4 regions of the Mesorhizobium sp. W067 genome follow, and region 3 is predicted to be linked to each of the others. Evidence: predicted binding sites of a transcription regulator. Region 3 holds the regulator's gene; each other region holds the start of a gene.
The links. Region 3 encodes LexA, which represses DNA repair genes until DNA is damaged. Its sites were predicted from a motif close to TGTTCNNNNTGTGTTCNG; they were not measured.
Positions count from the first base shown of each region.

Region 1: a site for LexA is predicted at 1,883-1,900, ahead of parE (DNA topoisomerase IV subunit B). Genes of this name have one in related genera too.
Region 2: a site for LexA is predicted at 2,360-2,377, ahead of dnaE (DNA polymerase III subunit alpha). Genes of this name have one in related genera too.
Region 4: a site for LexA is predicted at 6,487-6,504, ahead of ACYG97_RS25885 (putative DNA modification/repair radical SAM protein). Genes of this name have one in related genera too.

Region 1 is NZ_JBTTII010000001.1:2,157,488-2,165,350, reverse strand. It holds gene parE (DNA topoisomerase IV subunit B) at 1-1,813, opposite strand, end outside; gene cpaB (Flp pilus assembly protein CpaB) at 2,070-2,975, shown strand; gene ACYG97_RS10745 (type II and III secretion system protein family protein) at 3,054-4,454, shown strand; gene ACYG97_RS10740 (hypothetical protein) at 4,459-4,725, shown strand; gene ACYG97_RS10735 (AAA family ATPase) at 4,771-5,985, shown strand; gene ACYG97_RS10730 (CpaF family protein) at 5,982-7,403, shown strand; gene ACYG97_RS10725 (type II secretion system F family protein) at 7,408-7,863, shown strand, end outside.
Region 2 is NZ_JBTTII010000001.1:2,134,446-2,142,308, reverse strand. It holds gene ACYG97_RS10655 (S-(hydroxymethyl)glutathione dehydrogenase/class III alcohol dehydrogenase) at 1-4, opposite strand, end outside; gene ACYG97_RS10650 (acetyl-CoA carboxylase biotin carboxylase subunit) at 231-2,243, shown strand; gene dnaE (DNA polymerase III subunit alpha) at 2,504-6,031, shown strand; gene ACYG97_RS10640 (nuclear transport factor 2 family protein) at 6,201-6,599, shown strand; gene ACYG97_RS10635 (potassium channel family protein) at 6,749-7,552, shown strand; gene ACYG97_RS10630 (DMT family transporter) at 7,560-7,863, opposite strand, start outside.
Region 3 is NZ_JBTTII010000001.1:1,706,913-1,714,775, reverse strand. It holds gene ACYG97_RS08420 (AMP-binding protein) at 121-1,746, shown strand; gene kynA (tryptophan 2,3-dioxygenase) at 1,743-2,579, shown strand; gene kynU (kynureninase) at 2,685-3,929, opposite strand; gene ACYG97_RS08405 (GntR family transcriptional regulator) at 4,096-4,860, shown strand; gene lexA (transcriptional repressor LexA) at 5,066-5,848, shown strand; gene ACYG97_RS08395 (ComEC/Rec2 family competence protein) at 5,842-7,863, opposite strand, start outside.
Region 4 is NZ_JBTTII010000001.1:5,287,530-5,295,392, reverse strand. It holds gene ACYG97_RS25910 (urate hydroxylase PuuD) at 1-88, shown strand, start outside; gene guaD (guanine deaminase) at 91-1,407, shown strand; gene ACYG97_RS25900 (heme-degrading domain-containing protein) at 1,720-2,226, shown strand; gene ACYG97_RS25895 (glycerate kinase type-2 family protein) at 2,402-3,682, shown strand; gene ACYG97_RS25890 (UdgX family uracil-DNA binding protein) at 3,778-5,247, opposite strand; gene ACYG97_RS25885 (putative DNA modification/repair radical SAM protein) at 5,250-6,485, opposite strand; gene ACYG97_RS25880 (glutamine synthetase family protein) at 6,605-7,863, opposite strand, start outside.

The DNA.
Region 1 (7,863 bases), 450 kb from region 3:
ATTCGGTGCGCAACAGCTCGTCCTTGTGCGCATCGTCCCTGGCATAGGCAACCTTGCCGCCTTGCCGGATCGAATAGAGCGGCGGCACCGCCAGATAGAGATGGCCGCCATTCACCAGGTTCGGCATTTCCTGGTAGAAGAAGGTGATCAGCAGCGAGGCTATGTGAGCGCCGTCGACGTCGGCGTCGGTCATGATGATCACGCGGTCGTAGCGCAAATCCTCGTCGCGGTATTTCGAGCGCGTGCCGCAACCGAGCGCCTGAATCAGGTCCGAAATCTGCTGGTTGGCGGCGAGCTTGTCGTTGCCGGCGCTGGCGACGTTGAGGATTTTTCCGCGCAGCGGCAGCACCGCCTGGCTGGCGCGGTCGCGCGCCTGCTTGGCCGAGCCGCCGGCCGAGTCGCCTTCGACGATGAACAGTTCGGCGCCCGCGGCGGCATTCTGCGTGCAGTCGGCGAGCTTGCCGGGAAGGCGCAGCTTGCGCACCGCGCTCTTGCGCGACACTTCCTTTTCCTGGCGCCGGCGCACCCGCTCGTCGGCGCGCGCAATCACCCATTCCAGCAGCTTGGAGGCTTCCTGCGGATTGTCGGCCAGCCAGTGGTCGAAGGGATCGCGGATGGCGGTCTCGACAATGCGAATGGCTTCGATCGTTGCCAGCCTGTCCTTGGTCTGGCCGACGAATTCCGGCTCGCGAATAAACACCGACAGCATGCCTGCCGCCGAGATCATCACGTCTTCGGAGGTGACGATCGAGGCGCGCTTGTTGCCGACCAGGTCGGCATAGGCCCGAAGCCCGCGCGTCAGCACATTGCGAAAGCCGGCCTCATGCGTGCCGCCTTCGCCGGTCGGGATTGTGTTGCAGTAGGAGTTGACGAAGCCGTCACCGCCGAACCAGGTCACCGCCCATTCCAGCGAACCGTGGCCGCCCTGCTTCTCGCTCTTGCCGGCGAAGATTTCGCGGGTCACCTGGAAATCATCGCCGAGCGATGCCTTGAGATAGTCCTTCAAGCCGCCGGGGAAATGGAACTCCGCCTTGGCCGGCGTCTGGTCCTTTTCCTTGATCAGCGATGGGTCGCAGCTCCAGCGGATCTCGACGCCGCCGAACAGATAGGCTTTCGAGCGGGTCATGCGATAGAGCCGCGCCGGCTCGAAGGCGGCGCCCTTGCCGAAAATCTGCTCGTCGGGATGGAAGCGGATTTTGGTGCCGCGCCGGTTGTGCACTTCGCCGAGCTGCTCCAGCCCGCTCACCGGAACGCCGCGCGAGAACCTTTGGCGGTAAAGCTGGCGACCGCGCGCGACCTCGACTTCGAGATGGTCCGACAGCGCATTGACGACCGAGACGCCGACACCGTGCAGACCGCCGGAGGTCTCATAGACCTTGCTATCGAACTTGCCGCCCGAATGCAGCGTCGTCATGATGACTTCGAGCGCCGGTTTCTTGAATTTCGGATGCGGATCGACCGGAATGCCGCGGCCATTGTCGGTGACGGTCAGAAACCCGTCGGCCGACAGCTCGACATCGATGAAGGTGGCATGGCCGGCGACCGCCTCGTCCATCGAATTATCGATGACCTCGGCAAACAGATGGTGCATCGCCTTGTCGTCGGTGCCGCCAATATACATGCCGGGACGGCGCCGCACCGGCTCCAGCCCCTCCAGCACCTCGATGTCGGCGGCGCTATAGCCCTCGCTGCCGTCCTTGGTCGCGGCAGGACGCTTCGTGGCCTGCACCAGCGGGTCGGCCGGGCGCGAAGGTGTCCGAGCCGGTTGGGGCTGCTTTTCCAGATTGCCGAAAAGATCGTTGTTGTCGTCCATGCCTACCATAGAATCCGTGCCGCGAATCACCCGTCGATACTGCCACGCTTTTCGGCGCCAAGCGACGGAAGTTCCTGTTACGTTCGGGGATTAAACCCTTCTTATCCTAAAACCTTTCGATAACCAAGCCGGCGGAAATAGGTCCAGCGAGAGCGGCCGCGATTCCTGAATCTTTAACAAAGCGGCCTAGCGTCGCCTCAACAAAACAAAAGACCACGAATGTCAGGGGTTGGTTGTGAGGGGCAAGGCCATAACGATGATTGGCATCGCTGCCGTCTTCGGCGCGATTTCAATCTTTGCCGCGGATTTCTGGGTGAAAAGCCAGGCCAAGGCCGATGCCGAAGAGAAAACGGCGTCGATCCCGGCGCCCGCCGTCCCCAAGGTCGTCTTCAAGACCATAGTGGTGGCCAACGCGCCGCTGCGTTACGGCATGGAGCTTGACCGGGCGCAGCTCAGCGAAATCCCATGGTCCGAGGATTCGGTGCCGCAGGGCGCGTTCACCACAGTCAATGCATTGCTCGCCGAAGGCAGCCGCGTGGTATTGTCGCCGATCGAGGTCAACGAGCCGGTGCTGATCAGCAAATTGTCGGGGCCGAACGGCCGCGCGACGCTATCAAACATGATGACGCCCGGCATGCGGGCGGTGACAATCCGCACCGACGAGATCGCCGGTGTCGGCGGCTTCGTCATGCCGGGCGACCGGGTCGACGTGGTGCTGACACGCGATGCGGGCGAAATCCAGGAAGTGGCCAAGAACGCACAGGGCGCTGCCGGATCGACCGTTACCTCCGAGATTGTCGTCTCCGACGCCAAGGTGCTGACCGTGGGGCAGGGCGCCGACGAGCGCCAGACCGCACCGCAGATCGCCAATTCCGTCACCATCGAGGTGACGACCGAAGGCGCGCAGAAAGTGGCGCTTGCCCGCACCGTCGGCACCTTGTCGCTGTCGCTCCGCTCGGCCGCAGACGGAGGGGCCGCCAAGGACGGCGTCACCACCATCTCGTCCTTCGGCGGATCGGTCGCCTCCGGCGTCCAGGCCGCTGCCGGCGCGCTGTTCACTGCCGCGACCAAGGAGCCTGAGAAGCCGAAATTCAAGACGATCATCGTGACGCGCGGCACGCAGGTCGAAGAATACCAGGTTCCTGCGCGGGACCAGCAATAACTGCCGGTGGGGACCGGGCGAGGGACGGGACAGATGTCGGGACTTCATGCATTTCGAACTACGAAAGGGCTGCGCCCAATGCGGGCGCTTGCGGTGGGGGCTTGCCTGGCCGCGGCCGCAATGCTCGGCCTCAGTGCGCCAGCCAAGGCCGACAACGATATCGTCCATGTCTCGTCCACAACGAATGCGTCGATCAAGGTAGCCAAGGGCAAGCCGAAGACGGTCATGACCAATGCCGCCTTCTACCAGATCGTCATCGGCGATCCGGAGATCGCCAACGTCAATCCGCTGACCGACAAATCCTTCTATGTGCTGGGCAACAATCTCGGCACCACCGGCATCGCGCTGTTCGACGAGAACAAGCAGTTGGTCGGCACCGTCGACATCGAGGTGACGCTGGACACCGACCAGCTGGCCAGCACCATTCGCGCCAGCGTGCCGGACGCCAAGATCAAGGTCGGCTCGGCCAATGGCCGCGTCGTGCTGTCGGGCGAGGCCGATGACGCGGTCGCCGCCGAGAAGGCAAGCAAGATCGCCAGCCGCTTCTCCGGCAATGAAGAAGTGATCAATTCGGTCAACATCTCGTCCTCGCAGCAGGTTCAGCTCAACGTCCGCTTCGTCGAGATCAATCGCCAGGCCGGACAGGATCTCGGCGCCAAATACAGCGCCAATTTCGCTTACGGCATTGGCGGGCGCGACGTCACCCTCGATCCTGGCACGGTGCCGGGAGCCGGCAATGGCGAGATCATCGGCCGGCTGCTGTCCAACGGCCTGTCGATCGACGTCGCCATCAAGGCGCTGGAGGAACGTGGTCTCGCCAGGCGGCTGGCCGAGCCGAACCTGATCGCCCGCTCGGGCCAGACGGCAAGCTTCCTCGCCGGCGGCGAGTTCCCGATCCCGGTCTCCGAGGACAATGGCAAGATTTCCGTCAGCTACAAGAAATACGGCGTCAGCCTCGACTTCACGCCGACGGTTCTCAAGGACGGGCTGGTGAGCCTCGACATCGCGCCGGAAGTGTCCTCGATCGACGCTTCGGCCTCCTACAATATCGGCAATATCTCGGTCCCGGGCTTTATCGTGCGCCGCGCCAAAACATCCGTCGACCTGAAGAATGGCCAGAGCTTCATGATCGCCGGCCTGCTGCAGTCACAGAACGACATTACCACATCGCGTCTACCCGGCCTCGGCAAGCTGCCGGTGCTCGGCTCGCTGTTCTCCTCCAAATCCTATCAGCGGCGCGAGACCGATCTGGTGATCATCGTCACCCCCTATCTGGTCAAGCCGGTCGATCCGTCGAAGAAGCTGCTCGAGCCGACCGACGGCACGCAGCCGGCCAGCAATGTCGACTATTTCCTCAACAACACCGAGGAAGTGAAATCGTCCGAAGCCAATCGTGCAGTGGCAATGGCCAGCGGCAGTACGCCACAGCCGGCCGCGGTCACCACCGTCGGGCATTTCCTCGACCTGCCGAAGGATTGAAGCCATGCGCGTGGAATCATGCATCGCCCTGCTGATCGCCGGCCTCGCCGGCGGCTGCACCAGCGACGACTATGTCCGCTCCGAGGGACCGACGATTGCCGCCGGCAACGCACAGGCCGCCAATACGGCCATGCAGATGGTCGATCCCTGGAAATACGGCGTCCAGAACACCAGGCTGCTGGTGCCGGCGCAGCGCAGTGAGGCGGCAGTCAACGCCGCCGACCAGGCTGCTGCTGCCAAGGCCGTGCAACCGACAGCGACAACCGATTGATTTGCCCCGGTGATTTGACCGGGAATGACCTGACAGGCTGACAAAATGGCAAGCGGCATCAAGACCAAGAAGATCCTGCTGGTGTCCAGCGACCGGACCTTTGCGCAGGATACGCGCACCGCGTTCGCGGCCTCGGAGGTGATCCAGCTTTCGACCGTCGAGAAGAACATTACCGAACTGCGCGGCGAGGTCCAGGAAGCCGATTTCGGCGCGCTCATCGTCGACATGGATGCGGCAAAGCTGGAAGAGATCGAGTCGCTGCAGCGCATCATGCGCCGGCTTGAAGGCCGCGTTCCGGTGGTCGTCGTCACCCAGGAATTCAACGCAGCCGCAGTGCGTATCCTGGTGCAGCTCCAGGTCGCCGATTTCCTGGTCAAGCCGATCACCACCGCCGATCTGGTGCGGTCGGTCGTGCGCGCGCTGCAAGGGCCGGGGCGCGAGGAAAACACCGAGTCGCAGATCTATACCTTCATGCCGGCCGCCGGCGGCGTCGGCACCACGACGCTGGCGCTGCAGACCGCCTTCCAGCTGCATCATTCGGTGACGCGCGGCGCGTCGACCTGCGTGGTCGACCTCAATTTCCAGCAAGGCGCCTGCGCCGAATATCTCGACCTCGAGCCGCGCTTCGACATCACCGAAATCGAGAACCAGCCCGAGCGCCTCGACCGTCAGCTGCTGGATGTGATGCTGTCCAAGCATGCGAGCGGGCTCTGCGTGCTGGCGGCGCCAACGCATCCGTCGGAAATGCGCTCGTTCAAGACCGATGTCGTGGTGCGCATGCTCGATCTCGTCTCGGCCTATTTCGATAACGTCGTCATCGACATGCCGCGCACCTGGTTTCCGTGGACGGAGACGGTGCTGCTCGGCTCCAACAAGCTCTACATCGTCGCCGAAATGACGGTGCCATGCCTGCGCCACACGCAGCGGCTGATCCAGGCGGTCTACGAGACGGCCGGCAAGGAAGTGAAGCCGAACGTCATCGTCAATCGTTTCGAGCAGAAGATGTTCGACAACGGCATCAAGCAGGCGGATGTCCAGGAAATCCTGGGCGAGCATTTCGTCGGCGGCATCTCCAACAATTACCGGCTTGTGCGTGAAGCGGTCGACCGCGGCGTGCCGCTGCATGAGATCGACCCGAACGCCAATGTCGTCAACGATCTGAAGAGGATCATCCTGCCGGAAGAAGCCGTGGTGACGCCGGAGAAATCGCGCTCGCTGTTCGGCATCGGCAGGGGCCTCCTGAAGAGGAAAGCCGGATGACCAGCCGCTTCTCGACCCTGCAGAACCGTGACGTCCGCGCGCTGAAGCCGGCCGAGGCGGCGCCGGTCGCGCATCACGCCGTGGTCATCCCGACGAACCGAAAGGCCTTGCCGCCGAAGCCGGAGACAACACCGGGAAAAAGCGCCAACAAGGTGCTCGATGCCCGCGTGCGCATCCACCGGCTGCTGCTCGAGGAAATCAACCTGGTCGCGCTGGAGCGCCTGCCCAAGGATGAGATGCGCCGGCAGGTGCAGGAGTTCGTGTCGGAAAAGACCCGCCAGGAGCGTATGGCGATCAACACCGTCGAACTTGAAGCGCTGGTCGATGACATCGTCGATGAGATGGTCGGCCTCGGCCCGCTGGAACCGCTGCTCAAGGACCCCGACATCAACGACATCCTGATCAACGGCCACCAGAACTGCTTCGTCGAAAAACGGGGCAAGCTGCAGCAGGTCCATATCCCGTTCAAGGACGAGGCGCACCTGTTGCGCATCGTCAACAAGATCGTCGCCGCCGTCGGCCGCCGGGTCGACGAATCGCAGCCGATGGTCGATGCCCGCATGCTCGACGGCTCGCGCTTCAACGCCGCCATTCGCCCGGTCGCCGTCGACGGGCCGCTGGTGTCGATCCGCAAGTTTTCAAAGAACAAGCTCGGCCTGCACAAGCTGGTCGAGTTCGGCGCCATCACCCAGAACATGGCCGAGGTGCTGGCGGCTGCAGTCCACGCCCGCAAAACGACCATCATCTCGGGCGGTACCGGCACCGGCAAGACGACAATGCTCAACGCATTGTCAGCCTTTATTCCGGAAGACGAACGGTTGATCACCATCGAGGACGCGGCCGAACTGCAGCTGCAGCAGCCGCATGTCGCGCGCATGGAAACGCGCCCCGCCAACATCGAAGGTCATGGCGAGCTGAAGCAGCGCGACCTGGTCAAGAACGCGCTGCGCATGCGCCCTGACCGCGTCATCCTCGGCGAGTGCCGCGGCGAGGAGGCCTTCGACATGCTGCAGGCGATGAACACCGGCCATGAAGGCTCGATGGCGACCATCCACGCCAACACGCCGCGCGACGCCATTTCGCGCCTCGAGCAGATGCTGGGCATGACCGGCATGCCGATGACGGTGCAGTCGATCCGCAGCCAGATCGCCAGCGCGCTCGACCTTATCGTCCAGCTGACGCGACTGTCGGACGGCAAGCGCAAGGTGACCAGCGTCGCCGAGGTGACCGGCATGGAAGGCGACGTCATCCAGATGCAGGAGATATTCCGCTTCGTGCGCACCGGCATGGAAGCCGACGGCAAGATCCTCGGTCACTACGAGGCGACCGGCATTCGCCCGCGTTTCCTCGAGGACCTGCGCAATATGGGCATTGAATTCCCCGGCAAATATTTCGAACCCGGCCGGCCGCAGGAGTAGCCGGGTGTTCGAGAATTTCAGCCCGATCTATGTCGTCTATGCCGCGGCAGCGCTGACCGGCATCATGATCGCCGAAGGCTGCTATCTGCTCTATGCCGGCCGCAGCGACAAGCGCCTGGCTATCAACCGGCGCATGAAGCTGCAGGAAAACAAGATCAGCCAGGAACAGGTGCTGATCCAGCTGCGCAAGGAACGCGGCCTCGATTCCGGCACGTCATTCTTCTCGCCCGACCGTTTTCGCGCGCTGCGCACGCAGTCTGGCATGGTGATGCCCTTGCCGAAATTCCTGACGATGACGACGGGCGTGGCGCTGGCGATGATGCTCGTCGCGCTCTGGTACGGCCTGCCGCTGTTGCTCGCCATTTTGCTGTTTGTGGTGCTGAAAGCGCTGCTGCCGGTAATTGTGCTGCGTTCCAAGCGTGCCCGGCGGGTGAAGCGTTTCGGCGTGCAGTTGCCGGAG
Region 2 (7,863 bases), 430 kb from region 3:
TCATCAGGCAATTCCTCCCAAGGCGATTGGTCTTCAGGCTTTCAGGGTTTTTATACTGTTTCAACCCGATTTGGCGACCAAATATGGCGCAAATCTTGGCCCAGTCGTCGGCGGCCCCGGCTTTCGTCCCGCAACATCGGCTCGGCGTAGATTGCTGCACAGCGGCGCGGTGCTTGAGCCCGGCTGCCGAAGCCCATAAGAAGGACGAAAGACCCGAGGAAACGCCTTCGATGTTCACGAAAATCCTGATCGCCAATCGCGGCGAGATTGCTTGCCGCGTCATCAAGACTGCGCGCAAGATGGGGATTGCCACCGTAGCGGTCTATTCCGATGCCGATCGCGACGCCGTGCATGTCGAAATGGCCGACGAAGCCGTGCATATCGGGCCGTCGCCTGCCGCGCAGAGCTACCTCCTGCCCGAGAAGATTATCGCCGCCTGCAAAGAGACGGGCGCGCAGGCCGTGCATCCGGGTTATGGTTTTCTCTCCGAACGCGCCGCCTTCTGCGAGGCGCTGGAGGCCGAAGGCATTATCTTCATCGGTCCAAAACCCAAGGCAATCAAGGCGATGGGCGACAAGATCGAATCGAAGAAGTTCGCCAACGCGGCCAAGGTTTCGACCGTGCCAGGCTGGCTCGGCGTCATCGAAAACGGCGACCATGCCGAAACGATCGCCGGCGAGATCGGTTATCCCGTGATGATCAAGGCGTCGGCCGGCGGCGGCGGCAAGGGCATGCGCATCGCCTGGAGCCAGTCGGAAGTGCGCGACGGCTTTGACCGGGCGCGTTCGGAGGCCAAAAGCTCGTTCGGCGACGACCGCGTCTTCATCGAAAAGTTCGTCGTCGATCCGCGCCATATCGAAATCCAGGTGCTGGCTGACGCGCATGGCACCGCGCTCTATCTCGGCGAGCGCGAATGTTCGATCCAGCGCCGCAACCAGAAGGTCGCGGAGGAGGCGCCGTCGCCGTTCCTCGATGCCAAGACGCGCAAGGCGATGGGCGAACAGGCCGTGGCGTTGGCCAAGGCGGTCGACTATCAGAGCGCGGGCACCGTCGAGTTCATCGTCGACGCTGAAAAGAACTTCTATTTCCTTGAAATGAATACACGATTGCAGGTCGAGCATCCGGTGACGGAGCTCGTCACCGGCATCGATCTGGTCGAGCAGATGATCCGCATTGCCGCCGGCGAGAAGCTCGGCATCAAGCAGAGCGACGTCAAGCTGAACGGCTGGGCGGTGGAAAGCCGGCTCTATGCCGAGGATCCCTATCGCAATTTCCTGCCCTCGATCGGCCGGTTGACGCGCTACCGGCCGCCGGAGGAGGGCAAGTTCGGCGATGTCTTCATCCGCAACGACACCGGCGTCACCGAAGGCTCCGAGATTTCGATGTTCTATGATCCGATGGTGGCAAAACTCTGCACCTGGGCGCCCACGCGTATCGAGGCCATCGATGCCATGTCGGAAGCGCTGGACAGTTTCGTCGTCGACGGCATCGAGCACAACATCCCGTTCCTGGCGGCGCTGATGCAGCATCCGCGCTGGCGCGAGGGGCGGATATCGACGGGCTTCATCGCCGAGGAATATCCTGACGGCTTCGCGTCGATCGTGCCCAATGGCGATGAAAAGGCAGTGCTGGCGGCGATCGCCACCGCGGTCGAGCTTCTGCGCCGCGACCGGCTCGACCGGCTGGGCGGGCGGCTGGCGCCGCATTCGGGCGCACTCAAGCGCGATTGGGTGGTGAAGCTCGGCGACGACTATCTCCAGGCTTCGATCATCGAGGGCATGATCTCCATTCCGATGGAAATCGATCTGTCGGTCGATGGCGGCAAAGCGCTGACGGTGGCGTCCGACTGGCGGCCGGGCGACCTCATCTGGCGCGGCACTGTCGGTGCCCGCAAGGTCACGGCGCAGATCAGGCCGGCGCCGAACGGCCTGCGCATTGCCTGGAAAGGCATGTCGGTGAGGGCACGCGCCATGCTGCCGCGCACGGCGGAGCTGGAAAGGCTGATGCCGGAGAAGGTGGCGCCGGACACGTCCAAGATGCTGCTTTGCCCGATGCCGGGCCTGGTCGTGTCGATCGCGGTTGCCGAGGGGCAGGAGGTCAAGGCCGGCGAGACGCTGGCCGTGGTCGAGGCGATGAAGATGGAAAACGTGCTGCGCGCCGACCGCGATCTTGTCGTGTCGAAGCTCAACGCCAAGCCGGGTGACAGCCTGGCTGTCGATGCGGTGATCATGGAGTTCGCCTAGAGATTGTTTGGAAATTCTACTCCGGCGGCCATCTGAAGGTGGTTTCTGCGCTTCCCGTGCTCACGGACCAATGGCCGCTGCGCTCCGGTTCTCGAAACCACCATCATATGACTCGCCAGAGCGAATTTCGAACAATCTCTGAGCCGTGCGGCTGGGTACGGAAGCCTGTGGTCGGTGGTCAATTGTGCTGGACTGGCATCGCCCGGTCCGGGACAATACATCTCCATCGACTCAAAGCCCTTCGAGCAATTTGAAACATCATGGCGGATGACAAACTTCCACGCGATCCCCTGAGGCGCGAAGCAGCGCTCGCTGCTGCGCGCCCGGAGGCGCCGGCGCGGCCGTTCATCCATCTGCGCGTGCATTCAGCGTATTCGCTGCTCGAGGGCGCCTTGCAGGTCGCCGCTGTCGTCGCCCATGCCGTCAAGGACGAGTGCCCGGCAATCGCCGTCACCGACACCAACAATCTGTTCGGCGCGCTGGAATTTGCCCAGAAAGCGGTGAAAGAGGGCATCCAGCCGATCATCGGCTGCCAGATCGATCTCGCCTTTTCAGGCGAGACCAGTGACGCACAGCGCGACCGCCGCCGCCACGGGCCGGAGATGAACGCCGTGGTGCTGCTCGCCGCCACCGAGGTTGGCTATAGCAACCTGGTCAGGCTGGTCAGCCAGGTCTATCTGGAGACGCCGCCGGGCGAGCCCGTGCATCTGACGTCAGCAATGCTGGAAGGCCATAGCGATGGCCTGATCTGCCTCAGCGGCGGGCCGCGCGGCCCGATCGGCCGGGCTCTGAAGGAGGATCGCCGAGATCTTGCCGAGACGCGGCTTTTGGCACTCAAGGCGCTGTTCGGCGACCGGCTCTATGTCGAACTGGACCGTGTTTCCGGTTATGACCGCGCTATCGAGAAATCATCGGTCGACCTTGCCTATATCCATGATCTGCCGCTGGTCGCCACCAATGAGGCGTTCTTCGCCGCCCGCGACGACTATGAAGCGCATGACGCGCTGATCGCCATTGCCGAAGGGTCCGTCGTTGCCGCCGACAACCGCCGCCGCCTGACATCGGACAATTTCCTGCGCAGCCAGGCCGATATGGCGCGGCTGTTCGCCGACCTGCCGGAAGCGATCGACAACACCGTCGAGATCGCGCTGCGCTGTTCCTATTATCCCAAGACCCGCAATCCGATCCTGCCACGCTTTACCGGCGGCGATGTCGCCGACAATGAGGTGGCGCTGAAAGCGGAGGCCGATGAACTGCGCCGGCAGGCCCATGAAGGTCTCGACGCCCGGCTGGCGGCGCATGGACCCACCGCCGGCTACACGGTCGAACAATACCGCGAGCGGCTCGATTTCGAGCTCTCCATCATCGAGAAGATGAAATTTCCCGGTTACTTCCTGATCGTGGCCGACTTCATCAAATGGGCGAAGGCGCAAGGCATTCCGGTCGGGCCGGGCCGTGGTTCGGGCGCCGGATCGCTGGTCGCTTACTCCACCACCATCACCGATATCGATCCGCTGCGCTTCTCGCTGCTGTTCGAGCGCTTCCTCAATCCGGACCGCGTGTCGATGCCCGACTTCGACATCGACTTCTGCCAGGATCGGCGCGAAGAGGTCATCCGCTACGTCCAGCAGAAATATGGCCGCGACCAGGTGGGACAAATCATCACCTTCGGTACGCTGCAGGCGCGCGCGGTGCTGCGCGACGTCGGCCGCGTGCTGCAAATGCCTTACGGCCAAGTCGACAAGCTCTCCAAAATGGTGCCGCAGAACCCGGCCAATCCGGTCAAGCTGGCGGATGCCATCGCCAACGAGCCGCGCTTTGCCGAGGAGGCCGAGAAGGAGCCGATCGTGCAGACGCTGCTCGATATGGCGCAAAAGCTGGAAGGGCTCTACCGCCACGCTTCGACGCACGCCGCCGGCATCGTCATCGGCGACCGGCCCTTGTCGGAACTGGTGCCGATGTACCGCGATCCGCGCTCCGACATGCCGGTCACCCAGTTCAACATGAAATATGTCGAGCAGGCCGGGCTCGTAAAATTCGACTTCCTCGGCCTGAAGACGCTGACGGTGCTGGAGACGGCGGTGAAGCTGATCCGCCGGCGCGGCATCGAGATCGACCTGGCGACGATCCCGCTCGACGATCCTGAAACCTACGCCATGCTGTCGCGCGGCGAAGTGGTCGGTGTGTTCCAGGTGGAAAGTGCCGGCATGCGCAAGGCGCTGATCGGCATGCGGCCCGACTGCATCGAGGACATCATCGCGCTGGTGGCGCTCTACCGTCCCGGCCCGATGGAGAACATCCCGACCTACAACGCCAGAAAGCATGGCGAAGAGGAGATGGCATCGATCCATCCCAAGATCGACCATCTGGTGAAGGAGACGCAAGGCGTCATCGTCTACCAGGAACAGGTGATGCAGATCGCGCAGGAACTGTCGGGCTATTCGCTCGGCGAAGCCGATCTGCTGCGTCGCGCGATGGGCAAGAAGATCCGCGCCGAAATGGACAAGCAGCGCGAGCGTTTCGTCACCGGTGCGGTCGAACGCGGCGTCGGCAAGCCGCAGGCCGACTTCATCTTCGACCTTCTGGCCAAGTTCGCCGACTACGGCTTCAACAAATCGCACGCGGCCGCCTACGCCGTCGTGTCCTACCAGACCGCCTATCTCAAGGCGCATTACCCCGTCGAGTTCCTGGCGGCGTCGATGACGCTCGACATGGGCAATACCGACAAACTCGCCGATTTCCGCCAGGATGCGCTGCGTCTCGGCATCGAGGTGGTGGCGCCGTCGGTGATGACCAGCTTCCGCAATTTCGAGGTCGGCGAGAACCGCATTTACTATTCGCTGGCGGCCCTCAAGGGCGTCGGCGACGCTGCGGTCGAGCACATCGTCGCCATGCGCGGCGAAAAGCCGTTCAAGAATCTCGCCGATTTCTGTGAAAGGGTCGATCCCAAGATCGTCGGCAAGCGCGTCTTCGAAAGCCTGATCATGGCCGGCGCGCTCGACTGCTTCGGCCACGACCGCGCCCAGATGATGGCCGGCGTCGAACGGATGATGGGGCTGGCTTCGCTGGCGCAGCAGAATGCCATTTCGGGCCAGCACGACATTTTCGGCGCGTCGCTCGGCGCGCAGCAGCAGGCGCTCAATTTGCCGCAGACCGATCCGTGGCTTGCCGCCGACCGGCTGCACCGTGAATTCCAGGTCGTCGGCTTCTATCTTTCGGCGCATCCGCTCGACGAGTACAAGGCGGCCCTGCAGAAGATGCGCGTGCAGAACTGGGGCGAGTTCTCGGCTGCGGTCAAACGCGGTGCCGCCGCGGGCCGGCTCGCCGGCACCGTCACCACCAAGCAGGAGCGCAAGACCCGAACCGGCAACAAGATGGGCGTCATCGCCTTTTCCGACACATCTGGCCAATATGAAGCCGTGCTGTTTTCGGAAGGGTTGGCGCAGTATCGCGATCTGCTCGAGCCCGGACGTTCGGTGGTGATCACCGTTTCGGCCGAGGATAGGCCCGAAGGGGTCAATCTGCGCATCCAGACGGTGCAGTCGCTGGAGGATGAGGCCAGCCGTATCCAGAAGGCGCTGCGCATCTTCGTTCGAAATGACGGGCCTGCGTCGGCGATTCAATCGCAGCTTACCCAGCGTGGGGAAAGTCAGGTAAGCATTATCGTCATCAAAGAAGAGGCGCAGGGCGAGATCGAGATCGAATTGCCCAACCGCTACCGCATCTCGCCGCAGATCGCGTCGGCCATGCGCGCGGTGCCGGGTGTGGTCGAAGTCGAGCTCGTCTAGGCTGCGCTGATATACACGGCAATCGCATCGACGTCGGCCAGTGCATGACGGCATAAAGATGCTCTGGGCCTGACATTGCAGCCGATAGGGCCAGCGTGCGGGGCGTGGTTGACCTGACCTTCCTTTGAACCACATGCGTTGAGCAGAAACTTCAAAGGAACGCACAATCATGCCCAGCCGCGAACGCGTCGAAGCCTTCCTCAAGGAGGTGGTCGAAGGCAGCCACGTCAAAGCGATCGCCGACTTCTACCATGACGATGCCACCATGCAGGAAAATCTCGGCGTCCCGCGGCGCGGCAAGGAAACACTGATGGCGCATGAGCAGGCAGCACTCGATCGGATCGAGAAGATGCACACCCATCCTGTCCAGACATTCCTGGTCGATGGCGACAATGTCGCCATCCGCTGGACCTTCGACCGTGTCGACAAGGCCGGCACCGTGCGCCGGCTGGAAGAGGTGGCCCTGCAGCGCTGGCGTGGTGACCGGATTGCGGAGGAGCGGTTCGTCTACGACACCGCCTCGGCCTGGCGCCTCGTCGGGCCGGACGGCAAGGTGGTGGAGGGGTGACGATCACCGGGTCAGATCATGATGAGATTTGGTTGAAATCTCATCATGATCTAACCCTTTGTTGGAGCATGATCTTTTCCAAAAACCGGCACCCACTTTTTGGGATCATGCTCTAGACGGCCCCGGCTGGGACAGTTACGCACTTGGTGATGAAAGCAGCCGAGAAGGACGGATTGCAGCAAAGCTCAGCGATGGCGCGGCTGCGTGACCGGCTGCGCAAGCTCTATCACGGACGCACGCCGGCGGCGTTCCGGTTTCAGCTGGTGGCGGTCATCATCGACCTCGCCATCATCGCCTTCTTCGTTGCCACGCCGGTGCTCCAGGACAAGCCGTCATTCCTGTGGCTCGACTATACCGTCGCCGCATTGGTCGCCGCCGACCTGATTGCCCGGCTGTTAGCCTCCAACGACATGCTGCGGCTGATGAAACAGCCGACATCCTGGGTCGATGTCTTCATCCTTCTGACGCTGCTGATGCCGACGGCGCTGGCAAATCTGGCGTTCCTGCGCATCCTGCGGCTGTGGTCGCTGTCGCGCAGCGGCTCGCTGTGGCGGCATTTCGAGATGCGCGGGCTAAGGCCATGGCGCGAGGCGAGCCAGGCGGTCATCAACCTTTTGACGTTTCTCTTCGTCATCACCGGTTTCGTCTACACCTTCTTCTTCCGCTCCGGCGCCGGCCTCGAAAACTATGTCGATGCGCTTTATTTCACCGTTGCCACGGTGACGACGACCGGTTTCGGCGACATCGTGCTGCCGGGAATTGCCGGCAAGCTGACCGCAATCGTCACCATGATCATCGGCATCTCGCTGTTCGTCAGGCTGGCGACAGCGATCTTCCGACCCGCCAAGGTGTTCTTTCCCTGTCCGCAGTGCGGACTGCAACGGCATGAGCCGGACGCCGTGCACTGCAAGGCCTGCGGGCATCTTCTCAACATACCGGATGAGGGGAATTGACCGACCGCTACGAGGCCGCGACCTCGGCCGGCTTTGGCGCCTTGCGCTGCAGGTTGAGCAGGTTGCCCATCAGGATCAGCAGGGCGCCGCCGGCTGTAAAGATGTCGATCTGTTCGCTGTAGAGCAGCCAGCCGATCAGCGCCGACAGTGGCACGCGCAGGAAATCCATCGGTGAAATCACCGTAGCGTCGGCATAGGTGAGGGCACGCGCCATGCAGAAATGCGACGACATGCCGGTGAAGGCAATCAGCAGGATCCATGGCCAGAGTTCGAGCGGTGGGTTGCGCCATTCATAAAGCGCCGGGATCAGG
Region 3 (7,863 bases):
CCGAACAGGGCGGCGTCAATGCTGCGATCTAAAAACATTTTAGGCTTGAAACAAATTTCGACTGGTGCGATCCTGCGCCTTGTTCAGCCATGGGCGCGAGGCAGACAGGGGCAGCCGAAAATGCTTGGGCCATCAGCGCATATCGACACATTCACGCGCGACAACCTGCCGCCGCCGGAGCAATGGCCGGAGTTTTTGCTCGACGGCTTCGACTATCCCGACCACATAAATGCCGGCGTCGAATTGACCGACAGGCTGGTCGAAAAAGGGTTCGGCGACCACACCGCGCTGATCGGCAATGGCCGCCGCCGCACCTACAAGGAACTGTCCGACTGGACCAACAGGCTCGCCCATGCCCTGGTCGAGAATTATGGCGTCAAGCCGGGCAACCGGGTGCTGATCCGCTCGGCCAACAACCCGGCCATGGTCGCCTGCTGGCTGGCCGCCACCAAGGTTGGCGCGGTGGTCGTCAACACCATGCCGATGCTGCGCGCCGGCGAACTCGCCAAGATCGTCGACAAGGCGGAAATCACGGTTGCGCTTTGCGATACAAGGCTGATGGACGAGATGACCGCCTGCGCCAAGGGCAGTGCGTATCTCAAGCAGGTCATTGGCTTCGACGGCACGGCCAACCATGACGCGGAACTCGACCGCGCCGCCCTCGACAAGCCGGTCACCTTCACTGCCGTCAACACCGGCCGCGACGATGTCGCCCTGCTCGGCTTCACCTCCGGCACCACCGGCGTGCCGAAGGCGACGATGCATTTCCACCGCGACCTGCTGATCATCGCCGACGCCTATGCCCGCGAAATCCTGGAGGTGACGCCCGACGACATCTTCGTCGGCTCCCCGCCCCTTGCCTTTACCTTCGGTCTTGGCGGGCTCGCCATCTTCCCGCTGCGCTTCGGCGCCGCGGCGACGCTGCTGGAACAGGCGACGCCACCCAACATGATCCACATCATCGAGACCTACAAAGCGACCATTTCCTTCACCGCTCCAACCGCCTATCGGGCCATGCTCAAGGCCATGGATCAAGGCGCTGACTTGTCCTCGCTGCGCGTCGCGGTTTCGGCGGGCGAGACGCTGCCGGCGCCTGTCTTCGAGGAATGGACTGAGAAGACCGGCAAGCCGATCCTCGATGGGATCGGCGCCACCGAGATGCTGCATATCTTCATCTCCAACCGCTTCGACGACATGAAGCCGGCCTCCACCGGCAAACCCGTCGGCGGCTATCAGGCACGCATCGTCGATGACGAGATGCGGGAGTTGCCGCGCGGCTCTACTGGCCGGCTGGCGGTGCGCGGCCCGACCGGCTGCCGCTACATGGCCAATGCCAGGCAAAAGGACTATGTCCGCGACGGCTGGAATCTCACCGGCGATACGTTCACGCAGGACGAGGATGGCTTCTTCCACTTCGCCGCGCGTTCCGACGACATGATCGTCAGCGCCGGCTACAACATCGCCGGCCCCGAGGTCGAAGCGGCGCTGCTCTCGCATCCCGACGTCGCCGAATGCGCGGTGACCGGCGCCGAGGACGGTGAACGCGGCCAGATCGTCGAGGCGCATATCGTGCTTGTGCAAGGTGTTTCGCCGGACGCATTGACCGTCAAACGCCTGCAGGACCACGTCAAGGCAACGATCGCGCCCTACAAATATCCGCGTTCGGTGAAGTTCATCGACGCCCTGCCCAAAACCCAGACCGGCAAGATCCAGCGCTTCCGGTTGCGCGCGGAGAAGATCAATTGATTAAGCCGAACGATCCAGCGTCCGATGGCGCGCAGATGTCGTTCAAGGAGCGGATGTCCTACAGCGACTATCTGCAGCTGGACAAGGTGCTCGATGCGCAGGCGCCGCTGTCTTCTGCCCATGACGAGATGCTGTTCATCATCCAGCATCAGACATCCGAATTGTGGATGAAACTGGCCCTCCACGAGATCGGCGCCGCGATCCGCTCGATCCGCGCCGACCGCCTCGAACCGAGCTTTAAGATGCTGTCTCGCGTCGCGCGCATCTTCGAGCAGCTCAACAATGCCTGGGACGTGCTGCGCACGATGACGCCAAGCGAATACACCGAGTTTCGCGACGCGCTCGGCCAATCCTCGGGCTTCCAGTCCTGGCAATACCGCGCCATCGAGTTCATGGCCGGCAACCGCAACCTTGCCATGCTCGGGCCGCACAAGCACCGGCCCGACCTTACGGACAGGCTGGAAGCCATCCTGGCCACGCCGTCGCTCTATGATGAGGCGCTTCTGCTTTTGGCGCGCAATGGCTTCGACATCGGCGCCGACGCCAGTCGCACGGACTGGCGCGAGACGCGCGTCGAGAACGAAGAAGTGCTGGCTGCCTGGCAAACCGTCTACCGCGACCCGCAGCGCTACTGGATGCTCTACGAACTGGCCGAGAAGCTGGTCGACTTCGAGGATTATTTCCGCCGCTGGCGCTTCAACCACGTCACCACGGTCGAGCGCATCATCGGCTTGAAGCGCGGCACGGGCGGCACCTCAGGCGCCTCCTATCTGAAGAAGATGCTGGAGGTCGTGCTGTTTCCGGAGCTCTGGACGGTCCGCACCCGGCTCTAGACCATTTCACCGTTTAACGTAAACGGCGAAATGCTCTAGCTCTTTGATTGACGCAATTTCGGACGGAAAACCGCTTCACACTTTTCCTGAAATTGCTCTAGTTTCTCACGTAACCGCGGTCTTCACCGCGAAGCGGGCGTCCTGCCAGGCGCCGGTGCGCAAAATATCCTCCAGCGCTTCGACCGCCTGCCAGACATCGCCATAACCGACATAGAGCGGCGTGAAGCCGAAACGGATGGTCGACGGCGCCCGGAAATCGCCGATCACGCCGCGCTCGATCAGCGCGCGCATCACCTGATAGCCATGCGGATGGAGGAACGACACCTGGCTGCCGCGCTGGCTGCCGTCGCGAGGACTTTCCAGTTCAAGCCCGTAGGCGCCGCATCTGGCTTCGACGAGCTGGATAAACAGGTCGGTCAGCGCGATGCTTTTTCTGCGCACCGCCGCCATGTCGACGTCGTTCCAGATATCGAGCGCGCCTTTGAGCGCCCGCATCGACAGCACCGGCTGCGTTCCGCACAGGAAGCGGCGGATCCCGCTGCCAACGGCAAAGCCCTGCTCGAAGGCAAACGGCCGCGCATGGCCCCACCAGCCGCTGAGCGGCTGGCTGATATCTCCATGGTGGCGCTCGGCCGCGTAGATGAAGGCCGGCGAGCCCGGGCCGCCATTGAGGTATTTGTAGGTGCAGCCGACAGCGAAATCGGCATTGGCACGGTCGAGTTCGACCGGCAAGGCACCGGCGGTGTGGCAGAGATCCCAGATGATCAGCGCGCCGGCGTCATGTGCCTTGCGCGTCAGCGCCGCCATGTCGCGCAACTGGCCGGATTTGTAGTTGACATGGTTGACCAGGATGACGGCAACGCTGTCGTCGATCAGGTCCTCGATTGCGGCCGCGTCGACGCCCTCCAGCCGCAGCCGCGTTCCCGGCCGGGTCGAGGCGACGCCTTCGGCCATGTAGAGGTCGGTCGGGAAACTGTCGCCCTCGGCAACGATGACCGACCGATCCGGCCGCATGCCGAGCGCTGCGTGCAGCAGCTTGTAGATGTTGATAGAGGTTGTGTCGCAGACCACCGTCTGCCCATCAGCCGCGCCGATCAGTCGCCCGAGCTGATCTCCGAGTTCCACCGGCATGTTGAACCAGCCGGCGGTGTTCCAGGCGCGAATGAGGTCGTGCGCCCATTCCTGCGTGGCGGCCTGCTGCAGTTCGCTGAAGACGACCGCTGACGCGGCGCCCAGGGAATTGCCGTCGAGATAAATCACGCCTTGCGGCAAGACAAAGCGTTCGCGCATGGGGCGCAGCGGATCGGCGGCATCCATTGCTTCGATTGCAGCGAGATCGGGTGTCATCATGATCCGGCGCCCCTCCATGGACAAACGCGCGCGGCGGAGCCTGCCCGCCCAAACATGCCGTCGACTTTGAGTGGTCGCCCTTGAACTGTCAACATTATATATAATTCACCCATTGAAAGGCTTTGATATATAATGCTCAGCCGAGCGTTTTGTCTGATGGATCACGATGCTGGATGACGAGCAGACCTCGAAGACGGAAGTGGCCTATCGCCTGCTCAGGCGCGATATTCTTGCGACCCGGCTGGCGCCTGCCGCGCCGTTGAAGCTGAGCACGCTGCGCAACACCTACGGCATCGGCTGGACGCCGTTGCGCGAGGCGCTGTCGCGGCTGGAGGCGGAACGGCTTGTGACCGCCATCAGCAACCGCGGGTTTGCGGTCGCTCCCGTCTCTCTGGCGGAGCTCGAGGATTTGGCGCGTGCGCGGCTCGTGGTCGAACTGCCCCTGCTGGTGGAATCGGTCGAGAAGGGCGACCGCGAGTGGGAAGACGCGGTCGTTGCCGCCCACTATCGTCTCTCACGGTGCGGGTCTGTTCTCGACGATCCATCGGATGATGCGGTCGACGCGTGGTACGAAAAACACGATGCCTTCCATGCGGCGCTGCTCAGTGCCGCGACATCCAGCTGGCTGCTGCGCTTCAATGCAACGATTTCCGACCAATTGCATCGCCATCACCGCTTTCTGGGTCTGGCCCCCACGCTGCGCGCCGCCGCCGGCCGCACGGATGGGCACCGGAAGGCCGTGGCGGCCCTGCGCGACGCCGTGGCGATCGAACACCATACCGCCCTGATGGAAGCGGCCCTCGATCGCGACGTCGAACGTGCGAAAACTCTGATGACCGCTCACATCGGCTCCACGCTGCAGGTCTATGCCCAGAGCGAACCCGGCGCGGATGCTGCGCAGCCCCGTCCGAAAGGGAAGCGGCGATCGTAACCGACGACGCAGGGCACTTTGTCTTCGTTTCACCCCGTTGCTGGCAACTGGGCGCAGGCGGCGCTCGCAGCGCCGAACGTTACGCTGAACATAACGTCAACACATTCATTAAACTTTAAAAGGTTGCGGAACACAACTGGAACAGATAGTGTTTGTTCTGGGTTTGTTTTTTCCGATTCTGGTTTCAGAACCCTTGGGGGCCGCGATGCTGACGCGCAAACAACATGAGCTTCTGATGTTCATCCATGAACGCCTGAAGGAGAGCGGAATCCCGCCGTCCTTCGACGAGATGAAGGAAGCGCTCGACCTCGCCTCCAAGTCCGGCATCCACCGACTGATCACAGCGCTTGAGGAGCGCGGTTTCATTCGCCGGCTGCCGAACCGGGCGCGCGCGCTGGAAGTGCTGCGGCTACCCGACTCGATCGCACCAGGCCTCAACGCGGCGAGGAAGTTTTCGCCGAGCGTCATTCAGGGCAGTCTTGGTCAAGCCGGCCAAGGGCAAGGCGGCCAGGGACAAGGCGGGATGGGCCAAGGCGGTCTCGGCCGCCAGATCAAGCCGGGCTCGCCGTCGCGTTCGATGTCTGCCGGCAATGACGATGCCGTTTCCTCGATTTCAATCCCGGTGATGGGACGCATCGCCGCCGGCGTGCCGATCGACGCCATCCAGCATCAGACCCATTCGATCTCGGTGCCGCCCGACATGATCATGGGCGGCGAACACTACGCGCTCGAGGTCAAGGGCGATTCGATGATCGAGGCCGGCATTTTCGATGGCGACACGGTCATCATCCGCAATGCCGACACAGCCAGCCCCGGCGAGATCGTGGTGGCGCTGGTCGACGATGAGGAAGCGACCCTGAAACGCTTCCGCCGCAAGGGCGCCTCGATCGCCCTGGAAGCCGCCAACCCGGCCTACGAGACCCGCATTTTTGGACCGGACAGGGTGAAGGTGCAGGGCAAGCTTGTCGGATTGATCCGGCGCTACTGAGCCGGCTTGGGTTTGTACTTTTCACGCTGGTTGTAAGGCGGCAGGCCGCGCGCTTCGCGGGAGAAGCGGCGCTGCTCGTGCCAGGGGCGATACGGCTTGTCGACGGCGAAGCGGATGGTTGGCGCTGCAGCTGCCGATTGCGGATCGAAGAAGACGGCGGCGCTGCCGTCGCGGGCCAGCTGTTTCTTCGTCACGACCAGCACCAGCGGGTCGCGGCACGGATTGTAGGCCGTGGCGTCATCGATGACGATCAGGCTAGCGAAGGCACAGGCCGGCCGCGCCGTCTTGCGGTCTTTGGCAAGGGCTACAATGGCTCCGGAAGGGTGTCGGGCGATACAGAGATCGCCCATGCAATAGAAGGGCGACCCGGGCGGCAGATCGAGCGGATCGAGATCGAACCGCGTATCTGTTGCCTCGAAAATCTCGGGCGGGATAATGGTTTCGGCCCGCAGCGCCCGTTTCCAATTGTCCGTGGTGAATTCGTTGGAGCCTTCGCGGTTGAGGGCGAGTTCGCCGCCACCGATCGGCATGGCCACCAGATGCGCATCCTCGGATATGAGCACGTCGGGCGTAAGCACCTGCGGCACCGTCAACAGGCCGGCCAGCGCGAAAGGCACGGCCGCCAGCCTGAGCCAGGTGGTGGCCATGGTGGCGATGACGAGGGCGACCGCCACCAACAGCACCGAGCGGATGGAGATCAGCCCGACGGCGTCGACCGGCGAGCGCTCGGAAATCCAGGCCGATATAGCGATCATCGCCATCAGACCCTTGCCCATCACATAGAGGAACGGCCCGTCGGCGCCGAACGGCATCGCCAGTGCGCTGAGCACGGCAAAGGGCATGACGATCAACGAAACAATCGGCATCACGGCCAGATTGGCGATCAGGCTGAGCGGCGACACACGCTGAAAATGCCAAATGGCGAACAGCAAGGTTGCACTGCCGGCGATGATCGAGGTCATGGCGAGGCCGCCCATGGCCAGCGCGAATTTTCGCGACAGGAAGCCGACGAAGGAGCGCTTTGCCGGCGGCGTTCTCACCTTGTCGGCGCGGTAATCGGCCCAGCCGGCATAGGCGCCGACAAGGGCGGCGGTGGCGGCAAACGACATCTGGAAGCTGGGACCGACCACCTCGTGCGGCGACACCAGGATGACGGCAATGGCGGAGATCGCCAGATTGCGCATGGTGAGTGCGGCGCGATCAAACAGCACGGCGACAAGCATGACCGCCAGCATGATGAAGCTGCGCTCGGCGGCAACCACGACGCCTGAAATAACGAGATAGGCGGCGATCGAGACAAGCGCTGCCGCGGCCGCATATTTCTTCACCGGCCGGCGCGATGAGAAATCGGGAAACAGCGCAAAGGCGCCACGCAGCAACGCCATGATGGTGCCGGCAACCAGCGCCATGTGCAGGCCGGAGATGGAGATGATGTGGTAGATGCCGGTGCGCCGCATCGCTTCGTTGACCTCGTCCGGGATGCCGGCGCGCACCCCGACAATCAACGCCGCGGCAATCTCGCCTTCGGCGCCGCCGATCTTGCCCCTGATATGGTCGGCAATGTTTTCGCGCGCGTTCTCGATTGCCGAGGAGAGCCGCGCGGCCAGCGGCGGCGGTCCCTGCGTAGCAATGGTTTTCGGATTGCCGAGAAAGAAGCCGCTGCCGCCGATACCGGTGAAATAGCTGTCGAAGGAGAAATCGTAGCTCTCCGGCCGCACCGGACCGGTCGGCGGCAACAGCCTGGCATAGCCGGTGATCAGGGAGCCGGCGGTCATATCGGCGGGAACGGTCCGCGCCGAGAGCCTGACCCGCTTCGGGGCGTAGCGCAACTCGGGGTAAGCGGTCGAAACCACGTCAAGCGTCAGCCTGATGCGCCCGCTCTCCATCTGTTCGAGACTGACGACGCGGCCGGTCAGCCGTGTCTGGATCTCGGAGCCGAGCATCTGCGTTCCGGCGCGCCAGGTCTCGACCTTGGCGGCGACGACGCCGAGCGCGCACAGCATCGCGGCCATGCA
Region 4 (7,863 bases), 3.6 Mb from region 3:
CCACGCCATGCCGCCCGCCAACGTCACCCAGATCAGCGACAAGGAACGGGCGCTGCTGGTCGCCTGGTTCGAAGGCGCAGGGAAATAGGGATGACCTCCACACTTCTGCGCGGCCGCACCCTAAGTTTTTTGCGCTGGCCCGAAGCCATCGACGACCATGCCGCCTGGCGCTATGAGGAGGATGGCGGCCTGCTGATCCGCGACGGCCGGATCGTTGCCGTAGGCAGCTACACGGAAGTCGAAAAGCAAGCGGGCGACGGTGCGAAAAAGATCGATCATCGGCCGCATCTGCTGCTGCCCGGCTTCATCGATGCGCATGCGCATTTTCCGCAGATGCAGGTCATTGCCTCCTACGGCGCCGAACTGCTCGACTGGCTGAACACCTACACCTTTCCCGAAGAGACCAAATTCGCCAACGCTCAGCATGGCCGCCGCATCGCCCGGCTGTTCCTGGACGAGATGGTGCGCCACGGCACGACGACGGTCGCCGCCTACTGCTCGGTGCACAAGGCGTCTGCCGAAGCGTTCTTTGCCGAATCGCATGCGCGCGGCATGCTCAACATTGCCGGCAAGGTGATGATGGATCGAAACGCGCCGGCAGGCGTGCTCGACACGCCGCAATCCGGCTATGACGATACGAAGGCACTGATTGCGGAATGGCACGGCAAGGGCCGCCAGCTTTATGCGATCACGCCGCGCTTCGCCATCACCTCTTCGCCCGAACAGTTGGAGATGTCGGGCGCGCTCTGCCGCGAGCATCCCGATCTGCATATGCAGACGCATCTGTCGGAAAACCACGCCGAAATCGCCTTCACGCAAAAACTCTATCCGCAGGCGCGCGACTACACCGATGTCTACGAGCAGTATGGCCTGCTGGGGCCAAAGAGCCTGTTCGGCCACTGCATCCATCTCTCGGAACGCGAGGCCGATGCGCTGTCGGACAGCGGCTCGGTGGCGGTGTTCTGCCCGACCTCGAACCTGTTCCTCGGCTCTGGCCTGTTCGATTACCAGCGCTTTCGGGGCCGCGACAAGCCGCTGCGCATCGCCGCGGCCAGCGATGTCGGCGGCGGCACCAACTATTCGATGCTGCGCACCATGGACGAGGGCTACAAGGTGATCGCGCTGACTGGCGAAAAGCTGAACCCGTTCCAGTCCTTCTGGCAATTAACACGTGGCAATGCCGAGGCGCTGTCTATGGCGGACAAGGTCGGCACGCTGGATGAAGGCACCGATGCCGACATCACCGTGCTCGACGCCCGCGCCACGCCGGCGATGCGGCTGAGGATGGAGACTGCGGAGACGCTGGCGGAGGAGTTGTTCCTGCTGCAGACATTGGGCGACGACCGCGCGGTGCGCGAGGTCTATGTTGCGGGGCGGCCAGCCAAGAGTGATATGATCGCGGGTTAGGACTCATCATCCGCGCGGGACAAGATGATGATTGCGCCTGGTTGCCAAGAGGTTCCCCCACTCCGTCGCCGCTTCGCGGCGCCAACTCTCCCCCCTCCGGAGGGAGAGGAAGGGAGCCTTTGCTTCGGAGGACGGGCGCCGGTTCGGACAGCTTTGCGCCCTTCCTCTACCCCGTCGATCGGGGGAGAGGTGTCGAGAGAAGCTCGACGGAGTGGGGGGCGACCCTGGCGGGGCAAGACCACCACCGCGACGAGACCTTGACCGGGCGGAGCTTGTCGTACACACGATTTGTGACGATTTCGGAGAACAAAAATGGCCGCCGCAGACGACATCGCTCTGATCCAGAAACAGGAAGAGACGCTGGTCTTCCCGGCCTTCGACGAGGCCGTCGCCTTCAAGGTCGGCGCGGCGATCCGCGAGCGGGCGCTGGCCGAAAAGCTGCCCATCATTGTCGATATCAGGCTGTGGGATCGGCCGCTGTTTTATGCCGCGATGCCCGGTTCAAACGCCTCCAACCCCGACTGGGCACGACGCAAGATCAATGTGGTCAAGCGCTACCTCAGGAGCACCTATCGCCTGGTGCTGGAACAGCAGCGACCGGACCGCACCTTCAAGGTCGGCGAGGGGCTGGATATTGCTGATTACGTACTGGCCGGCGGCGGGTTTCCGGTGACTGTAAAGGGGGCTGGCGTGATCGGCGTCATCGCCGTCTCCGGCCTGCCGGAACGCCAGGACCACGGCGTCGTCGTCGATGCACTGTGCAATCATCTCGGCGTTGATCGGACACAATTGGCGCTGCCGCCGGAAGATAAATCGTGACGCTAGCGCTGCCCCTCATCCGCCTGCCGGCACCTTCTCCCCGTATAGTGACGGGGAGAAGAGAAGCACCCCAACGCCGGCGAACCCCTCTCCCCGTCTCTATACGGGGAGAGGGTAAGGGTGAGGGGCGGCGCCGGCTTTTCGGAAGCTCGCAAACCGCGGATGGCGGCCAATTATGACCGTGCTCGACCCAAAATCCTTTCTCATCTCGATCTTCAATGCCGCCGTTGCCGCTGCCGATCCTGAACGGACCATCCGGGATCATCTGCCGGCCAGGCCGAAGGGGCGGACCATTGTCATTGGCGCCGGCAAGGGATCGGCGCAGATGGCGGCGGCATTCGAGAAGGTGTGGGACGGGCCGATCGAAGGGCTGGTCGTCACCCGCTACGGCTATGGCGCCAAATGCGAGCGCATCGAAATCATCGAGGCGGCACATCCGGTGCCGGACGCTGCCGGTCTTGAGGCGTCGCGGCGCCTGCTCGAAAAGGTGCAAGGGCTGACTGCGGACGACCTGGTAGTGGCGCTGATATCGGGCGGAGGATCGGCGCTGCTGCCGTCGCCTGCCGCCGGCCTGACGCTCGCCGATGAAACCGCCGTCAACGAGGCGCTGCTTGCCTCCGGCGCGCCGATCGCGGCGATGAACACAATCCGCAAGCATCTCTCGACCATCAAGGGCGGCCGGCTGGCAGCTGCCGCCTGGCCGGCCAGACTGGTATCACTGGTTGTCTCTGACATTCCCGGCGACAACCCGGCGCTGGTGGCCTCCGGCCCGACCGTGCCCGACTCCGGCAACCGGGCCGATGCGCTGGCCTCGATAGCGGCCTACGGCATGAAACTGCCCGACGCCGTCATGGCGCACATCAACTCGCCAGAGGCCGATGCGCCAGATCTGGATGACCAGCGCTTTTCACGCAATGAAGTGCACCTGATCGCCTCGGCTGGCGTGTCGCTGGAAGCGGCAGCCGCTGAGGCAAAACGGCAGGGCATCGAAGCCGTCATCCTCTCCGATTCCATCGAGGGCGAGGCGCGCGAGGTCGGTGGCGTGCATGCAGCCATTGCGCGCGAAGTGGCGACGCGCAACCGGCCGTTCAAAAAGCCGGTGCTGATCCTGTCCGGCGGCGAGACGACCGTGACCTTGCGGGCCCCTGTTGACGGAAAAAGGGGCAAGGGCGGCCGCAACTCCGAATTCCTGCTCGCCTTTGCCATCGGCATCAGCGGCGCGGAAGGTATTCATGCACTGGCCGCCGATACCGACGGCATCGATGGCTCGGAAGACAATGCCGGCGCCTTTGCCGATGGCTCGACCGTCTCGCGCATGCGTGCCGCCGGCGTCGACGCCAAGGCGATGCTGGCCGGCAACAATGCCTGGACGGCGTTCAACGCGATCGGCGATCTGTTCGTGCCGGGGCCGACGGGTACGAATGTGAATGATCTGAGGGCAATCCTGATCAGTTAATTCGGCCGTGGCGGCCGAAGTTTCCAACGTTGGATTCACGACCGTAGGTGATTGGCTGAAGCAACTCAGCTTCGTCGCTGCGGCTTTCGCTCATCTCACGACCCCATCAGCCGCTTCACCTCTTTCATATCCTTTAGGAACCGCTCGCGCTCAGCCTCCTTGTCCGTCGGCTCGTGAATGCGCAGGATAAAGGAGGGGTGGATGGTGATGAACACGCGCAAGCCATCCTCGCGTTCGATCAACTGGCCGCGCATTTTCGTCACGGCAATGGCCTTGCCCAGCAGCGACAACGCCGCCGTTGCCCCAAGCGCCACGGCGAGGTCCGGCTTGATCAGCTCAAGCTCCCGGCCGATCCACCAGCGGCAGGCCTGGACTTCGCCGGTATTTGGCTTCGAGTGGATGCGGCGCTTGCCGCGCGGCTCGAACTTGAAGTGCTTGACGGCGTTGGTGACGTAGACTTTTTGCCGGTCGACGCCTGCGTCATCGAGAATCGCATCGAACACTTTGCCCGCTGGCCCGACAAAAGGTTTGCCGGCGAGATCTTCCTGATCGCCAGGTTGTTCGCCGACGAAGACCACTTTGGCGTCATCCGGCCCCTCGCCGAACACGGTCTGTGTCGCGTCGCGCCAGAGCGGGCAGCGACGACAACCCTTTGCAGCCTCGCGCAAATCGGAAATCGTCTTGGCATCGTCTTCATCCGGCGCCTCGGCCGGCTCGGGCTTCGGCCAATGTCTTGCCTGCAGCTTGGCGTGGTGCGGCGCCGGCGTTGTCGGCAGTCTGGCAATCATATCCCTGGCGGCCTCGTCCGCTCCTGCGATCAGATCTGGAATGAGCGAGGCCTCGGGAAGGTTCCGCCAATATTTCTTCGGCATCTCCTTCTGCATCGCCTTCACCTTGAGCCGCGCCGGGTTGAAGATGTTTTCGAAATAGGTCAGCCACAACGCCTCGGTGTCGTCCTGATCGGGTGCATCGCCCTTGGCCGCACCCGGCCCGATCGCCAGCCTTTCGCCGTTCCAGTCGGCGGAGGCATAGGGCGTCAGGATGGTCCAGCGCATGCCGGTGAACCGCCGGACGAAGAAATCCGCGTTGCGCTCGACAATGAAATGCTCCGGCTCGAACCAGGCGACGTAGCGCTCGTTCTCGCCGTCGCCGATCTTCCGGAAGCGTACGAAGGCATGCATCTTATGGCTGTCGCGCCGCACCGCCTTTTCCATGGCTTCGAGCCGCCTGGTGTCGGGATCGGATGCGATCGCCAGCAGTTTCGGCTCGGTGCGCAGGCGCCAAAGCATCCAGTAGAGAAAGGCAAACCGGCCGGGGTCGGAGTGGCAGAAGGCGGTTTCGGCATGGGCGATGAACTCGCGCGGGACGGTAAGCTGCGCGCCCTCTGGCACCGCCGGCAAGGCATCTTGAGGATCATTGGCGTCGGACCCGACACCCCAACTAATATCCTCAGGCCGGACCTCATTCAGCGCCAGACGCCGTGCCGCATCGCGCCAACCGGCGAAATCGGTCTGGCTCGCTAGCCGGACAGTGTATCGGGCAAGGTCGAGCTGAGCCGGCTGCATGGTCAAAACAGCGACAGTTGTTCGCAGGACTTTACGATCGTGTCGCGCAGGCCTGTCTTGTCGGTGAGTCCGCCCGGCGACCAGCCTTCGGCGATGATGAAGGGCCTCAGCTTGGCGATCGAATGGCAGATCCGTCCGACATCTTCCAGCCGCATGCGTCGGTGGCGGCGGGTTTCAAGGATCTTCGCCACCACCTTGGTGCCCAGACCCGGAACCCGCAGCAGCGCTTCGCGGTCGGCGCGGTTGATGTCGACGGGAAACCTCGCCCGATTGCGCAAAGCCCAGGCGAGCTTGGGGTCAATGGCGAGATCGAGCATGCCGTCGCTGCTGCCGGCGAGGATTTCCGGCTGCGAAAAGCCGTAGAAACGCATCAGCCAGTCGGCCTGATAGAGCCGGTGCTCGCGCATCAGCGGCGGTTTTTGCAGCGGCAGCGACGATGACGAATCCGGGATCGGGCTGAAGGCGGAATAATAGACGCGCCGCAGGTGATAGCTGCCATAGAGCCGCGCGCTGGTGTGCAAAATGCCGTCGTCGGATGTTTTGTCGGCGCCGACAATCATCTGCGTCGATTGACCTCCGGGCGCAAAGCGTTCGCGCTTCTTGGTCCTCAGCGTCGGCTCGGCTTTTTCCTCCATCTTCCGGCGCAGGTTCGCCATGGAAAGCCGGATCGTTTCCGGCTTCTTCTCCGGCGCCAGTTTCTTGACGCCCTCATCGGTCGGCAGTTCGACGTTGATAGACAGCCGATCGGCGTAGAGCCCGGCCTGCTCGACCAGTTCGGCCGAGCTTTCCGGAATGGTCTTCAGATGAATATAGCCGGAGAATTTTTCGTCCAGCCGCAGCCGCCGCGCCACTTCCACCATTTCGGCCATGGTCTCGTCCGGGGAGCGGATGACTCCTGAGGACAGGAAGAGGCCCTCGATGTAGTTGCGCCGGTAGAAATCCATGGTCAGCTTCACCACCTCGTCGATGCTAAAGCGGGCGCGGCGCACATTCGATGACGAGCGGTTGATGCAGTAGCTGCAATCGTAAATGCAGAAATTGGTGAGCAGGATTTTCAGGAGCGAAATGCAGCGGCCATCCGGCGCATAGGAATGGCAGATGCCCATGCCTTCTGTGGAGCCGATACCGCCGGATTGGAGCGAATCCTTCTTCGCCGAGCCGGACGAGGCGCAGGAAGCATCGTATTTGGCGGCGTCAGACAGGATTGCCAGCTTTTCACGGACGGTGGGTGCGCTCATCCGTTCATGATATGTTCTTGAAGGCTGCAGCGCCACGTCATTTGATGCAGGCGGCGAAAAAGTAATCGCCGCCTGATCGTCGGGCTAGCAGGACGACTGCCCGAGTTCCAGGCGGTCTCTCAGACCTCGTGGAGGTAGAGGTGGTAATCCAGCTCGCTGACGGTGCGGGCGACGCGCAGATACTCCGACTGCTTGATCGCCACGAAGGTGCGATGCAGATCCTCGCCAAGCGCCTCTTTCAGGAAGCTCGATGCCCGCGCCGCCTCGATCGCAGCGCGCCAGTCGACCGGCATGGTCGTGCGCGTGATGGCGGCTTCATAGCCATTCCCAGTGGTTTCGGGGCCGGGGTCGAGGCCTTCATCCAGACCCTTGATGATGCCGGCCAGCACCGTTGCCGCGATCAGGTAGGGATTGGCGTCGACACCCGACGGCCGGTGCTCGATGCGCCGGTTCTTGGCGTCGCCCGCCGGGATGCGCAGCGCCACCGAACGGTTGTTGACGCCCCAGGTCGGCGCCACCGGCGCATAGGACTGCGAGACGAAGCGCCGCCAGGAATTGGCGTGCGGCGCAAACACCAGCATCGATTCGGCCATGGTCTGGATCAGCCCGCCGAGCCCCTGCAGCAGCGGCAGCGACCAGCTTTCGCCGCCAGCCTCGGCAAAAACGTTGCGGCCGTTCTTGTCCTGCAACGAAACATGGAAATGCATGCCGGAGCCGGCGTATTTTTCGATCGGCTTGGCCATGAAGCAGGCGGTGACACCATGGCGGCGCGCCTGCGCCCGCACCAGCCGCTTCAACATGACGAGGTCGTCGGCCGCCCGCATGACATCCTTGCGATAGTTCAGCGTCAGCTCGTACTGGCCGGGCGCGTATTCGGAAATCACCGTTTCGGCCGGAATGCCTTGCGCCTTAGACGCGGCATAGATGTCGGAAAACAGCGGCTCCATGCCGTGCAGATGGTCGACGGAATAGACTTCCGTCTTGGCCGAGCGGCGGCCGTCGAGCACGGCGTCCGCCGGCTTTACCTTGCCGTCGGCGTCACGCTGATTGGCAAGCAGGAAAAATTCGAGTTCGAAGGCGCCGGCGGGATAGAGGCCCTTGGCCGCCAAGATGTCGACCTGCCTGGCCAGCGCCAGCCGTGGGTCCGACGACATAGGCTGTCCCTCGAGATGGTACATCGCCATCAGCAACTGGCCGCGCGGCGGGTTCGTGCCGTAAAGCGGCACCAGGGTGCCGGGGATCGGCCAGGCCCTGAGGTCGCCATCGCCGGTCGTCCAGATCAGCCCGGTTTCGTGAACATCCTCGCCGGTGATGTCGAGGCCGAGGATCGAGATCGGCATGTGACGGCCGCCCTCGAAGATGCTTTTCAGCTCATGCC